4 regions of the Sphingobium sp. LF-16 genome follow, and region 1 is predicted to be linked to each of the others. Evidence: riboswitches for the same ligand, from Rfam matches in the RefSeq annotation. Region 1 holds a riboswitch; each other region holds the start of a gene.
What was found. A riboswitch is a leader RNA that binds a small molecule or an ion and turns the genes downstream of it on or off. The one in region 1 is predicted to bind cobalamin.
Positions count from the first base shown of each region.

Region 2: another riboswitch for cobalamin. It lies ahead of cobW (cobalamin biosynthesis protein CobW); the one in region 1 lies ahead of DIZ22_RS00360 (TonB-dependent receptor).
Region 3: another riboswitch for cobalamin. It lies ahead of DIZ22_RS19660 (TonB-dependent receptor); the one in region 1 lies ahead of DIZ22_RS00360 (TonB-dependent receptor).
Region 4: another riboswitch for cobalamin. It lies ahead of DIZ22_RS13990 (TonB-dependent receptor); the one in region 1 lies ahead of DIZ22_RS00360 (TonB-dependent receptor).

Region 1 is NZ_CP029335.1:65,503-69,143, reverse strand. Features, by position in the region: gene DIZ22_RS00360 (TonB-dependent receptor) at 1-1,842, opposite strand, end outside; gene DIZ22_RS00365 (iron ABC transporter permease) at 1-11, opposite strand, end outside; cobalamin riboswitch at 2,013-2,255, opposite strand; gene DIZ22_RS00355 (threonine/serine dehydratase) at 2,395-3,402, shown strand; gene dapF (diaminopimelate epimerase) at 3,443-3,641, shown strand, end outside.
Region 2 is NZ_CP029335.1:3,954,897-3,958,537, reverse strand. Features, by position in the region: gene cobN (cobaltochelatase subunit CobN) at 1-1,332, opposite strand, end outside; gene cobW (cobalamin biosynthesis protein CobW) at 1,332-2,384, opposite strand; cobalamin riboswitch at 2,561-2,803, opposite strand; gene DIZ22_RS18600 (Rieske (2Fe-2S) protein) at 2,834-3,211, opposite strand; gene maiA (maleylacetoacetate isomerase) at 3,208-3,641, opposite strand, start outside.
Region 3 is NZ_CP029335.1:4,183,546-4,187,186, forward strand. Features, by position in the region: gene DIZ22_RS19645 (S9 family peptidase) at 1-33, shown strand, start outside; gene DIZ22_RS19650 (acyl-CoA thioesterase) at 33-431, shown strand; gene DIZ22_RS19655 (ABC transporter substrate-binding protein) at 444-1,304, opposite strand; cobalamin riboswitch at 1,371-1,564, shown strand; gene DIZ22_RS19660 (TonB-dependent receptor) at 1,701-3,641, shown strand, end outside.
Region 4 is NZ_CP029335.1:3,033,570-3,037,210, forward strand. Features, by position in the region: gene DIZ22_RS13990 (TonB-dependent receptor) at 1-1,631, opposite strand, end outside; cobalamin riboswitch at 1,822-2,067, opposite strand; gene DIZ22_RS13995 (copper resistance protein B) at 2,130-2,990, opposite strand; gene DIZ22_RS14000 (copper resistance system multicopper oxidase) at 2,987-3,641, opposite strand, start outside.

The sequences.
Region 1 (3,641 bases):
GAAGCGGACACGCACGCCGCCATAGGCCGACCGGCCATAGGTGCCATAGCCATAGGCCGTGGCGTAATCCGCATCGAACAGATTGTCGATCCGGCCATAGACTTCGAGATGGTCGCCCACGGGGAGGGACGCGCGCAGCCCGGCCAGCGCATAGCCGTCGAGCCGGCGCGTGTTGGCCGTGTCGTCATAGCTGTCGCCGACCATGGTCAGCGTCGCGCCGGTCGACAGGCCGAAGGACCAGAGATAGTCGGCCGACACACTGACCGCATTGGCGGCGCGGCGCGGCAGGCGATTGCCGTCGGTGCCCCCGCCCGACCGGTCGCGCGCATCGACATAGGAGTAGGAGGCCGCCACCGTCAGCGCCTCGACCGGCTTCAGCGTCAGCGTCGCTTCCACGCCCTTGGCGCGGGTCCGGTCTAGATTGCCATAGGTGTAGGTCGCATAATCATAGTTGATCTGGTTGCGAGTATCGCGCCGGAAGGCGGTCAGCGACAGCACCGCCTTGTCCCCGTCCAGGCTCTGGTCGAAGCCGATATCATAGCTTTTCGACCGCTCCGGCCGCAGCGCGCTGTTGCCGCTATAGGTGTCGTAGAGCTGATAGAGCGACGGCGCCTTGAACCCTTCGCCATAGGAGAGGCGGATATTGGTGGCGCCCGCGTTCGGCGTGTAATTGGCGTTGGCACCAAAGGTGGTCGCGCCGTCGAACTGGCTATGATCGTCATGGCGCAGCCCGCCCGTGACGGCGAGGCCGGCAAGCGGCTTCACCACCGCCAGCGCATAGACGCTGTCGATGTTCGCCTTCGCACTCGCTATGTCGCCAAAGCCGAAATACTCATAGTCCGGCCGCTCATGCTCATAGCCGAAGATCAGCTTGGCCTGATCCACCGGGGCATAGACGCCCTCATATTCGAAGCGCAGATTGGTGCCCGAATAGCCATAATCCGGGTCGGTGCCGCGCACGAAATAATAGTCGCGGTCGTTGCGCATCCAGGTAACGGCGGCGCGGTTGGTCAGCTTGCCGTCGAGCAGCGCCAGGTTGATCCCGGCATAGCCGACATATTGGTCCAGCTTGCTGACGTCGCTGCTGTCGGCCGGCGCGCCGAAGAAGCTGTCATAGTCGAGATCGGCATGGATATAATAGCCGCGCAGGTCGAGGCTGAGGCTGTCGGTGAAAGCGATCTTCAGCTTGGCGTTGGTGGCGATATTCTCATAGCCATCCTTCTCCACGCCGCCGAACGACCGGCCGACCGAGGAAATGCCGTCGGTGTTGAAATAGGCGACGCCGACGCCGCCCGACACCGCGCCATGCGTGCCCGACACATCGGCCTTGGCGTTCAGCGTATCGCTATAGCCATAATCGGCCGAGGCGTTAACCTCGAAACCCTCGCTGGGCGCGCCGGTCATCACATTGACCACGCCGCCGATCGCCTGGCTGCCATAGACCACCGAGTTGGAGCCGCGCAGCACTTCGATCCGGCGGATATTGCCGGTCAACAGATGGCCGAAATCATAGCCGTCGCCGATGCCGCTCGGGTCGTTGACCTTGACCCCGTCGATCAGCACCAGCGTCTGGGTCGTCTCCGCGCCGCGCAGCGACACGCCGGTCACGCCGCCGGTGGAACCGTTGCGGCTGAAGCGGACGCCCGGCGTGGTGGCGAGCAGGTCGACGACATCGACCGCCTGGCGCGTCCTGATCGTGTCGGCATCGATCACCGTGATCGCCTGGCCGACCTCGTCGCGCGGCTGTGCGATGCCCGAAGCGGTGACGACGATATCGTCATCCTGGGCCAGTGCCGGCGTAGCGGCCAGCAGCGCGATGAGCGAAATCCCCAACATCTTCATTTTATCGTCCCCCGGCGTCCGTCGATTTGGAACCGGGGCGTCCGCACATGCGGTCGCTGCGTGAGGATCGGGAAGACGCCAGCGCCCCGCCCCACGCACCGATGCGGCCCCGGCCGCCATGGGCGTCGCTCGACGGAAACACCGCGCCATGGCCATCCCCTGGGCCAGGGCAAGAGCGACCAGACGCCGGCAGGTCTCCTGGCTCGCGGGTCAGGGCAGCGATGCGCCAGCCTTCCCGGACCTATCGGTCCAGTGGCCGGTTCCGGCCCTCCCCTTTTGAAGAGCCTGGGAACCCTGCGCATCGCGCTCACCGCTTACAGTTGCAGGGACAGCCGCGGATTTGGAAGGGCTGCGCCCCCCGCACCGCATTCCCGTTTTCAGCCCTTGCGGGCACCGGCGCGATCATGCGCGTCCGGGGCTTTTGACCGCCCCGGCGCGCGGCCCCCATAAGCCAAAGCACAAGCCCTGCCAAGCGGGCCAGGATCGCCCCGGCGGATCGTTGCGCGGTGCTGGTGGCCGGCTATGCAGGGGCCTCTGACCCAAGGAGCCGACATGTCCGATTCGCCAGATCTATCCTTGATGGCCATCACTGCCGCCGACGTCGCCGATGCCGCGCGGCTGATCGCGCCGGCGGCGGTCCGTACCCCGCTGATCGAGAATGCCGCGCTCAACGATTTGTGCGGCCGGCGCGTGCTGGTGAAGTTCGAGGGCGCCCAGCATAGCGGATCGTTCAAGTTCCGCGGCGCCTATAACCGCCTCGCCCGGCTGAACGATGCGGAACGGGCGGCGGGCGTCGTCGCCTGGTCCTCGGGCAATCATGCCCAGGGCGTCGCCTTTGCCGCGCGCCTGCTCGGCATTCCCGCCACGATCGTGATGCCGGCCGATGCCCCGGCGATCAAGACCGCCAACACCCGTGCGCTCGGCGCCGAGGTCGTCCCCTATGACCGCTTCACCCAGAGCCGTGAGGCAATCGCCACCGCCCTGGCCACCGAACGCGGCGCAACGCTGGTCCCCTCGTTCGACGATCCCTTCATCATCGCCGGCCAGGGCACGATCGGCCTCGAAATACTCGACCAGGCCCAGGCCGCCAGCGCCGACCTCGCACAGATACTCGTCTGCTGCGGTGGCGGCGGGCTGGTCGCGGGCACGTCCACGGCGGTCAAGGCCGCCCGCCCCGACATCAGCGTCTATGCCGTCGAACCCGCCGGCTTCGACGACACGGCTCGCTCGCTCGCCAGCGGCGTGCGGGAAAGCGTCTCGCCCGACGCACGCAGCATCTGCGACGCCCTGCTGGCGCCCAGCCCCGGCGCGCTGACCTTCCCGATCAACCATGCCCTGCTGGCCGGCGGCCTGGTCGTCAGCGACGATCAGGTGCGCGACGCGATGCGCTTCGCCTTCACCACGCTCAAGCTCGTGGTGGAGCCGGGCGGTGCAGTGGCGCTCGCCGCCATGCTCGCCGGCCTCGCCCCGCCCACCGACGGCGCCACCGCCCTCGTCATCTCCGGCGCCAATGTCGATCCGGCCACCTATGCCGCGATCATCGGCGGCCCGAACGCCTGACCGCTGGTCTTTTGCCCCGTCCCGCACTAAATGCGGCGCCATGATGAGCCGCTTTTCCAAGATGCATGGTCTGGGCAATGATTTCGTCGTGATCGACGCGCGCCAAGCGCCGGTCGCGATGACGGAGGCGCGCGCCCGCGCCATTGCCGATCGCCATGCCGGCATCGGCTGTGACCAGTTGATCGTCATCGGCGATGCCGAGACCGGCGACCAGGCCGACGTGTCGATGCTGATCTTCA
Region 2 (3,641 bases), 680 kb from region 1:
CCGATCATTGGTGACGCCGCCGGTCATCAGCCGCATCAGCGCGGCGCCGTCGCGCGGGGCGTCGCCGATCGCATAGCCGGCCTCACCCAGCCGGCACAGGATCGCGGCGGCGCTGGCCGGCGTGTCGAGACCCACGCCATTGCCGATCCGCCCATCGCGATTGGGATAATTGGCCAGCACCAGCGCGACCCGGCGCTCGGCCGGCGCAGTGCGGCGCAGTGCCGCCCAGTTGCGCGCCAGATCGGCGACGAAGGCGACCCGGTCGGGTGCCACGCGCGGTACGACGATGCCACACTGGGTGCGTTCATCGAACCGCTCGGCCGCCTTGAAGGCGACGGCGCGGGTGAAGAGGCGCCCGTCCACTTCCGGCAGGGCGACATTCATCGCCAGGTCGCGCGGGCCAAGGCCACGGGCGGACCCGCGCCAGCTGCCTTCCTCGACCCCGGCAAAGGCGGTCTGCAGGATCGAGCAGTCGGCCTGTTCCAAGATGCCCGGCACGCGCGGCTCGGACGACGACGAGGCGGCGAAGCTGGTCGCATTGACGATGATGTCGGGCGCGATGTCGGCCAGCAGCCCGCCGAGCCAGTCGCGCACGAACGGCTCGCGCAGCGCGCGGACATGCACGGCGGCAACGTTGAAGTCGCGCGCGCCAAGGGCCGCGACCATCGCATCGACCGCGCTCAGCGTGCCGGCGACCACCAAAGCGCGGTAGAAGATCAGCAGCGCCACCGGCCGCCCCTCGACCCAGGTCGCGCGCAGTTCCGCCACGCCGGGCCGGTCATGGCCGGGCAAATAGAGGCCCGCGTCGGCGATCGGCAGCGGATGATTGGGGTCGCCCGCATCCGCGCCGGTCAGCCGGGCGGCGCAGCGCAGGAAGGACAAAGCATTGGCGGTGCCGCCCTGGCGCAGATAGTCCCGCAACTGCTCGCGCATCGCCGCCGGCACGGTGGAGGCGAGGTCCAGCGCGGGATCGCCCTCGCGCCCGTCGGCGATCGCGGCGAAGGCGATGCCGCGTTCGCGCGCGACCTGCGCAATCTCGTCCACGCCATAGGGCCAATAGCTTTTGCCGCCGAGCAGGATGACGCAGACGAAGCGCGCCTTGGCGATCACCTTCTCGACATAGAGATCGACCGAATAGGGATGTTTGAGCTGCAGCAGATTGGCCAGCCGCACGGTCGGCGCGTCATCGGGCAGGCGCGCGGCGGCGGCGGCGAAACAGGCCAGGTCGCTGTCCGCCACGGTCAGGATGACGATGTCGCCGGGCGGCTGGTCGAGGTCGATCGCCTCCTCGCCGTCGCTGATCGTTCCCGGCGTGGCGGACAGAAGATGCATCAGCCGAGCACGGCCTGGATGTCGGCCTCGATCGCGGCGCGGTCCAGCCCCTTCTGGCCGATCACCACCAGCTGGGTGCGGCGCGCTTCCTGCGGCTGCCAGGGACGGTCGAAGAAATGCTGGATGCGCGGGCCGACCGCCTGCACGACGAGCCGCATCGGCTTGCCCGCGACCGCGACCATGCCCTTGACGCGCAGCACGTCATGGGTGGCGATCAGCGCGGACAGCGCCTCCACCAGCGTGTCGGGATCGACAACCGCATCGCCGCCGACGACGAAGCTGTCGAAATCATCATGGTCATGATCCTCGCCCTCCGCCTCATGGTGCGAGGGCCGGGCGTCGAGATCATCCTCCGCCGCCGCGACGATGCCCAGCAGCGCGCCGATATCGACCGCACCATGGGCGGCGCGGACGATCTTTACGCCGGGCCGCGTCTCGGCATCGACCTGCGCCTCGACCGCGGCCAGCGTGTCGGCATCGACCAGGTCGCTCTTGTTCAGCACCACCATATCGGCACAGGCGAGCTGATCCTCGAACAATTCCTCCAGCGGGCTGTCATGGTCCAGATTGGGATCGGCGGCACGCGCGGCGGCCAGCGCCGCCTCGTCGGTGGCAAAGCGACCGGCAGCGACCGCATCGGCGTCGATCAGCGCGACCACCCCGTCCACCGTGGCGCGGGTGCGGATGTCGGGCCACTGGAAGGCCTTGACCAGCGGCTTGGGCAGGGCCAGCCCCGACGTCTCGATGATGATATGGTCGGGCGGGCTCGGCCGGTCGAGCAGCGCGGTCATGGTCGGCAGGAAATCGTCGGCCACGGTGCAGCAGATGCAGCCATTGGCCAGCTCGACAATATCCTCTTCCGGGCAGGCGGCGTCGTTGCAGCCCTTCACCAGTTCGCCGTCGACGCCGACATCGCCAAATTCGTTGATGATGAGGGCCAGGCGGCGCCCCTTCGCATTTTCCAGCAGGTGGCGGATCAGCGTGGTCTTGCCCGCGCCCAGGAAGCCGGTGATGACGGTGGTCGGAATCTTGGCAGATGCAGTGTTGGCCATGACAAATACTCGCGCGCCGGAGCAACCGGGGCGGGAGCGAACCGGGCGCGAACGCACGGCCGGCCGGCATCGCGGACGGGCGCTTGTTCGCCCGCAGATGCGTGACCGCGCGGCTCCAGCCGCCAACCTGTCGCTCAGACGGAACACCGTGCCCCGGCCATCCCCTGGACCAAAGCAAGAGCGACCTAAACGCTGGCAGGTCTCCTGGCTTGCGGGTCATAGCGGGAGGAACGGCCTTCCCAGGCCTCGCATGATTTAGCGTCCGGCCCAGTGGCTGCTAATCCCGCATCGGGGACAGCCTTGTTCATCACGCTCGCCGCTCACAGTTGCAGGGACAGCTGCGGACTTGGATGCCATGGCATCCGCACCGCCTTCCCATTTTAAGCCCCCGTGGGGGCACCGGCGCGATCATGTCGGGACGATGCGAAGCGCCGTCCCTGGGCCGGTTCCTAGTCGCTTTGGGCAGCGGTGACAATCCAGCCATCGGCCATGGCGAGCGGCCAGGGCGTAAGGCGCTGGCCGACACAAGGGCCGCCGACGCAGGCGCCATCGTCGCGGCGGAACAGGGCGCCGTGCCAGCTACATCTTATATGGCTGCCATCCGGGGTCAGATAATCATCGAGCTGCTGCGCGAGCGGCAGGCCGGCATGGGGGCATTGATCGACAAAGCCGGCGACATGATCGCCATCCCGCACGGCAAAGCCATGGAAGCGGCCGGCGCGCATCTGCAGCACGAAATTGCGCGCCTTGCCATCGGCGATCTGCGCGATCGGGCAGAGGCGCACACCCGCCGGCGTCGCGAACAGGCGCGTGTCACTGACGCTCATATGTCAGAGTCGGGCTGGCGATCGGGGTGCGCGGCGGCAAAGGCGGGGAGCGCGCATGCCGCCGCGTCCACGGCGCACAGCCGCGGAAAGGGCGTCAGGTCGACGCCGAAGCGCCGGGCATTGTAGAGCTGGGGCACGATATGGCAGTCGGCGAAGCTGGGGCGGTCCCCGAACGCATAGGTGCCGCCGTGACGGGCGATCAGCGTTTCGAGCGCGGCGAAGCCCTCGCCGGTCCAGCGGCCGATCCAGGCGCGGACCTGATTCTCGCTGGCACCAAAATCCTGCCGCAGCGCCTGCAACACGCGCAGATTGCCGAGCGGATGGATATCGCAGGCGATGATGCCGGCCATGGCACGGACGATCGCGGCATCGCCGGGGTCGGCGGGCAGCAAGGACGGCTGCGGCCAGCGCGCTTCGATCCATTCCAGGA
Region 3 (3,641 bases), 450 kb from region 1:
TTCATCCTGTGGCAGCTGGGAGTGGAAGGCTGATGGCGTCGAGCTTCACCAAGCAATTCACCGCAAGGCCCGAGCATATCGATGTGCTGGGCCATGTGAACAACGCGGTGTGGGTGCAGTGGATGGAGCAATTGTCGGTCGAACATTGGATGACCGATGCCGATCCGGCCCATGTCGACGCCTATATCTGGGTCGTGACCCGGCATGAGGTCGATTATCGCGGTAACGTGACCGAGGGCGATGTCGTGTCGGGCCGCACCTGGATTCCGGAAGGACCGCGCGGCGCGCGGTTCGACCGGCTGATCGAGTTCACCGGGCCGGACGGCAAGGTGAAGGTGTCTGCCAAATCCACCTGGGCGATGATCGACAAGGAGAGCGGCCGATTGATGCGGGTGCCGGCCGAAGTCGCCGCAAACTTCATCGAGGGCTGAGCCGGCCCAGCTTCAGCGGGCGCTGACGGCTTGGGAGAGGGCGCGTGCCGCCTGCACATAGGCAGGACCACCGCACACGGTCCAGGCCTGGGGCAGGCTGATGCGCGCTATGTCGCGTAGCACCGGATGGTGCAGCATTTCGGTGCCCTGGTCGGTGATCCGGTCGGTGGCGCTCTCGACGATCAGATAATCGGGCCGGGCGGCGACCATCTCCTCCAGGCTGACCTGCGCGATCGCCGGCTTGCCAAGGTCGGCGGCCAGGTTGCGCAGCCCTGCCCGCGTCATCAGGTCGTCGACCAACGTGCCGGTGCCGGTCATGTAGCCGCGCCGCTGATAATAGGCGGCGACCTTCGGCTTCGGCGCACGGGGCAGGGCGGCAAGCTCCCGGTCCATCCGCGCGATCATCGCTTCGCCCCGGTCGGCATGGCCGATCGCCTGCGCCACCGTGCGGATCGACGCGACGATATCGGCATAGCTGTCCGCGCTTTTCAGGTCGACGGCGGGATAATGCTGGGCCTTGAGGATCGCGATCGCCGGATTGCGCCGCGCCGGCATGCCGATCACCAAGTCTGGATTGGTCGCCAAAATCTGCTCGGCCGATCCGTCGAGGATGGGCAGGCCGCGGGTCGCGGCAGCCACCGCCGACATCTGCCGATCGCCGGCATTATGGGTCAGGCCGGCAATCTGGTCGCGATCGGCCAGCGCCACCAGCAACTGGTCGGCGCACAGGTTGAGCGACACGATCCGTTGCGGACGTTTGCCTGCATTGGCAGGCTGGCGCGCGGTGGCCGCCCATAATGTGGCACCGCCGATCAGGGCGATCATCAGGGCGATCATCCCCTTGCCGGGGCCGATGGGCGCAAATATCCGCATGGCCACCTCCCTTAGCCGGCGCGCTCCGCCAGGCAAGGAAGATTGACGCTCCAGTCGGGCTCGCCTATCGCCCGGACTGCGACAGGTTCCCCGGCAGCGGGGATGAAAAGGGAATGGGGTTCAAGACCCCGGCTGCCCCTGCAACTGTGAGCGGCGAGCCTTTGTGCCATATGCCATTGGGACCGCAAGGTTCTGAGAAGGCGGCATGAATCAGCGATGACCCGCGAGCCAGGAGACCTGCCCGTCGCGGTCGTCCTTCGCGCGGACAGGGTGTGCCGAGCGGACGGGGGTGAACCCGCGTGGCGACAGGTGGACCGCATAGGTGCGGGGACCATGTCGCGCCCGGCCGGGCACCGATATCGTCCCTGGGATGCGGTCCCTCGTCCGGGGGCTCATGTGTTCAAATATCTGACTTTCTGTTCTTTCCTTCTCTCCACCACCGCTTTCGCCGAAGAGGCGCAGCAGGCGCCACCGCCCGATGCCGCCGCCGATGCCGGGGCATCCTCGATCCTCGTCACCGCGACCCGCCTCGCCACGCCGGCCGATCAGGTGCCGGCCTCCGTCACCGTGCTCGACAAGGCGGCGATCGACCGGGCGCAGGATCTGGGCGTCACCGAATTGCTGCTGCGCACGCCCGGCGTCAGCATCTCGCGCAATGGCGGCTATGGCACGGCGACGTCGCTGCGCATCCGCGGCGCGGAATCCGACCAGACCGTGGTCGTGATCGACGGGGTGAAGCTCAACGATCCGTCCTCGGCCGGCGGCGGCTATAATTTCGCCAATCTGCTGGTCGGCGACGCCTCGCGCATAGAAGTGCTGCGCGGTCCCCAGTCGACCCTGTGGGGCAGTCAGGCAATCGGTGGCGTCGTCAATGTCGTCACCGCCATGCCCGAAAAGGCGCTGGAGGGGAGCTTCGACATAGAGGCGGGGTCGCGCGACACGGTCAGCGCCCGCGCGGCATTGGGCGGCAAGACCGGCCCGGTCAGTTGGAGGATCGGTGGCCAGAGCTTCACCACCGACGGCATTTCGGCGATCAGCCCGGCCTTTGGCGGCAAGGAGAAGGACGGCTATACCAACCGCAGCGTCACCGGCCGGGTCGAGGTGGCGCTGGCGGACGGAATCAGCGCGGACCTGCGCGGCTATTATTCCGATGGCCATGTCGATTTCGACGCGACCAGCGCGGACAGCCCCGCCTATGGCACCAATCGCGAATTTGTCGGCTATGCCGGCCTTAACGTCGCACTGCTCGACGGCCGCTTCCGCAACCGTTTCGGCTATGGCTATACCGACACCGATCGCGACAATTATGACCCGCGCAACCCGCGCAAGCAGAGCTTCGACGCCGCCGGGCGCAACCAGCGGCTCGAATATCAGGGCAGCTTCGCGATCGCCGACGGCTGGACCGCGCTGTTCGGGGTGGAGAATGAGAATAGCCGCTTCCGCAGCGTGTCGCCTTCGGCCTCGCTTTCGGTGCCGATTCCCGACCCGGCCCGCGGCAAGGCGGAGATCACCAGCGTCTATGGCCAGCTTAATGCCCAGCCGATTACGGGCCTGACCCTGACTGGCGGGCTGCGCTATGACGATCATGATCGCTATGGCGGCCGTACCCTCTTTTCCGCCGGGGGCGTCTGGGCGCTGCCGACCGGGACGGTGCTGCGCGCCAGCTATGGCGAGGGGTTCAAGGCGCCGACCCTCTATCAGCTCTTTTCCGAATATGGGAATCAGGCGCTCGACCCCGAACGCGCCCATGGCTGGGAAGCGGGCGCGGAGCAGCGCTTCCTTGGCGAGAAGCTGCGGCTGGGCGCGACCTGGTTCGACCGGACCACGACCGACCAGATCATCTATAATAGCTGTTCCACCAGCTCGACCGATCCGCGCTGCTTCACGCCCGGCACCACCACCCGCCGCTATGGCTATTATCTCAATGTCGCGCGCGCCAAGGCGCATGGGATAGAGGCGCAGGTGGCGGTCGAGCCGGTCAAGGGGCTGACCATTGACGGCAATTATAGCTGGACCGTGGCGGAGGATCGTTCGGAGGACACTGCGAACGAAGGCAATTGGCTGCCGCGCCGGCCGCGCAACAGCGCCAATGGGTCGATCAGCTATGCCTGGCCCTTCGGCCTCACCACCGGCGCGGCGGTGCGCTGGTCCGGCCACAGCTATGACAATGCGGCCAACACGACGCGGCTGGACGATTATACGCTGGTCGACCTGCGCGCCGAATATGCGTTCACCCCGGCGTTGCGCCTGTTCGCCCGCGTCGAGAATCTCTTCGACGAGAACTACATGACGGCCTATCGCTATGGCACGCTCGGCCGCAGCATCTATGCCGGCTTC
Region 4 (3,641 bases), 1.6 Mb from region 1:
CGATCGCGCTGCACCGAACTGCCCTGATTGCGGACGCGCGACCAGGTGTAGCTGGCCGACAGGCCCCAGCCACCGGTCAAATTCGCGTTCAGCTCCAGTTCGGCGCCCCTGGCCCGCACCTTGTCGCTGACGTTGATATAGGTGCCTTCCGGAAAGGCCGGATCATCATAGGTGGTGTCGATCAGGTCGGTGATGCGCCGGTTGAACCAGGTCGCTTTCCACCGGATCGCCCCGCCCGCCAGCGCGCCACCCAGCGCGGCGTTGAGGTTCAGGCTTTCCTCGGGCTTCAAATTCGGGTTGCCGACCTCGCAACAGGGATCATTGCCATAGAGCTGCGAGGCGTCGGGCAGCACGAAGGAGGTGCCGCCATTGGCCTCCACGAACAGCGCCTCGCTCACATCATAACGGCCCGAGACGTTCCAGATCGTCTTTTCCGATCCCTTCGCCTTGTTGTAGCGCAGGCCCGCGGCGATCCGTCCCTTGCTCGACAATTCGTCATTGGTGCGCAGCTGGAAGACGCCGGCATGGACCTGTTCATCGGTCGGCGCGATCAGCAGGACGTCGTCGCGGCCGTTGAAGCTCTGGAAATCATAGCCGATCAGCGTGTCGATGCCGCGCAGCATGTTGAGCTGCACCACCGCGCTGCCGCCATAATCCTGATAGCCCCAGAAGGTGCCGGCCGGGTAGATGACCTGCGGCGGCCCCGCCGGAATGGGGTTGCGGATCTGGACATAGGCGGTCTTCCAGTCGTGGAAATAGCCCTTGAGGAAGAATTGCACCCCATCCTCGCCGGTATAATCGAGGCGCAGGCTGGCCACTTCCTCATTGCGGTCGTTGCGGCTCTCCTTCGTCCGGGTCGCGCTGATATTGTCGAGATCGGCCTTGGTGTGCTGGTAGAGCGCGTTGAGGCGCAGGTCCGGCGCGATATCATATTGATATTTGATGCCCGCCGACCAGAGATCATAGCCGCGCGCGCGATCGGTGGCGCTGGGCTGCATCACGTCATAGGGACGATAGCCGTCCGACTGGCTGCGATTGGCCCAGACCACGAAGCGATGCTGGCCGATCGCGCCGCGAACATAGCCATCCAGGCTAGTGCCGGCAAAGCTGTCGAGGCTGGCATTGACTTGGCCGCCCAGATCATCGCTGAAGTCGCGGGTGACGACATTGATGACACCGGCCGCCGCCTGGGTGCCGTAGAACAGGCTTTCGCCGCCTTTCAGCACCTCGATCCGCTCGATCATGCTGGCGGCCATGGTGTCGTTGGGCGAGGTGCCGCCATAGAGGCGGTTGTTGAGGCGGATGCCGTCCATCGTCCACAGCACATCCTTGGTGCGCGATCCCTGCAACGCAATGTCGACATAGCTGAACGGCCCGGACTGCGACCGGATGAACAGGCCCGGCACCCCTTCGAGCGCGCGGGCGGTATCGATCGCGGCGGCATCGCGGATCTGCGTGTCGGTGACGATCTCGATCGCATGGCCATAGCGCGACAGCTGCTGCGGCAGCGTCTCTTCCAGGCTGGTGCCGGTGACGACGATGCTGTCGCCTTCTCCTTCGTCGGCCAGAGCCGGCGATGCAAAGGCGAGCGAAAGGGCCAAGGCGGCCCGCGAAACGATAATGGACTTCATATATTCCCCCATCCGGCGCCGCGTTCGACGGGCGGGGGCAACCTTCACGAGCGGCACGCGCGCGAACGTCCGACACACGCGCCGGCCGGGCGCCCATGGGCAACCGACGCGCGTTTGTCGCAGCGGCCCCAGCCGCTCGTTCGTCGCTCAGACGGAAGTTACCGTGCCGCGGCCATCCCCTGGACCAAGGCAAGAGCGACCAGACGCCGGCAGGTCTCCTGGCTCACGGGTCATCGCTTGATGCACGGCCTTCCCAGGCCTCGCAGGATTTAGCGTCCGGCCCAGTGGCTGGCGGATCGGTCATTCTGCCGTCCGCACATGTACATCGCGCTCACCGCTTACAGTTGCAGGGACAGCTGCGGATTTGGACAGTCACCCGTCCGCACCGCATTCCCTATTAAGCCCCTTTCGGGACACCGGCGCGATCATGATCCCATGCCGTGCGGCGCAGGATCGGCGGGATCGATAATCGAATATCAGGCGGGCTGCAAGCGCCTCTCAGAACCAGGCGCGCAGGCCGATCACTAGGCTGGTGGCCGACGGCCTATCGCCGGCAGCACGGGCATGGTCGGCCGTGTCGCCCAGCTTGCGTTCCCAATTGACGCCGACATAGGGCGCGAATTCGCGGGCAATCTCGTAGCGCAGCCGCAGCCCCAGCTCGATATCGGACGGGCCGGCGCCGATCCCCAGTTCGGGCACGGCCTGCGCCGCCAGATTGAACTCGGCGGCGGGCTGCAGGATCAGCCGCTGGGTGATGCGCTGGTCATAGCTCGCCTCCAGCCGCAGATGGGCGTCGCCCCTGGTCGACAGGAAGGCTTCGGCCCCGACCTCGAACCAGTAAGGCGCCAGGCCGTCGATGCCGATCACCGCATAGCTGCGGTCCGGCCCTTCGCCGAAATCCTGCCGCACGCCCGCCTGCAGGTTGAACCAGGGGTCGATCGCCCGGCTGTAGAGCGCCTGCACCTCGGCCCGTTCGAGCGATCCGCCGACCGTCCCCTCACCCTCGCTCTTGACCGCGAAGCGGTTGATGTCGCCGCCGATCCAGCCTTCGCCTTCCCAGGCATAGCCATCCGCGCCCTTGCCGGCGCGATATTCCAGCCGATCGAGCATCCATTGCGAATAGGTCATGCCGCCCCCTTCCGCGATCATCGCCGCGCGGGCGCTGGCCATGGCGGCGGGGTCATAGAGCGCGTCGGCGGCATGGTCGGTCGGCACCGGCGGGGCCGTGCCTTGCGGGATGGCGGCGTCGGTGGTGGGCATGCTGTGGCCCATCGCTCCATGGTCCATCTGGCTATGATCCATCGTCTGGGCCTGCACCGGCGCAGCGGCGGCGAGCAGCAGGAGCGCGATCAGCTTCATGCCGCGTCCTCCTCGTGGCGGACCGTCACGACCCGCATCATCCCGGCATGCATGTGCATCAGCATATGGCAGTGGAACGCCCAGTCGCCCAGCGCATCGGCGGTAAGGTCGAAACTCACCTTGCCGCCGGGTAGCACATTCACCGTATGCTTGCGCGGATTATGCGCAGCCTCGCCGGTCACCAGTTCGAAGAAATGGCCGTGCAGATGGATGGGATGGGGCATCATCGTGTCGTTGATCAGGGTCACGCGCACCCGTTCCATATGGCGGAAGGCGATCGGCTCCGCCCCTTCGGACAGCTTCACCCCATCGAACGACCACATATAGCGTTCCATGTTCGCGGTCAGGTGGATGTCGAGCGATCGGGTCGGCGTGCGCAGGTCGCTGTTCGGCGTCAGCGACCGCAGATCGGCATAGGTCAGCACGCGATGATCGACATCCTCCAGCCCCGTCGGCCGGTCGGCGGTGCGATCGGCCGGCATCGGCGACAGGGTGGCGACGCCCGGCCCCATTTTCACGCCGGGCGCGACCGACTTGTCGCGCATCTTCATGCTGTGGCCGGACATGCTTTCATTGGCCGGCTGGCTGAGGTCGATCACGCCGCCATGGCCCATATCCATGCCGCCCATGTCCATGCCCATATCCTTCATG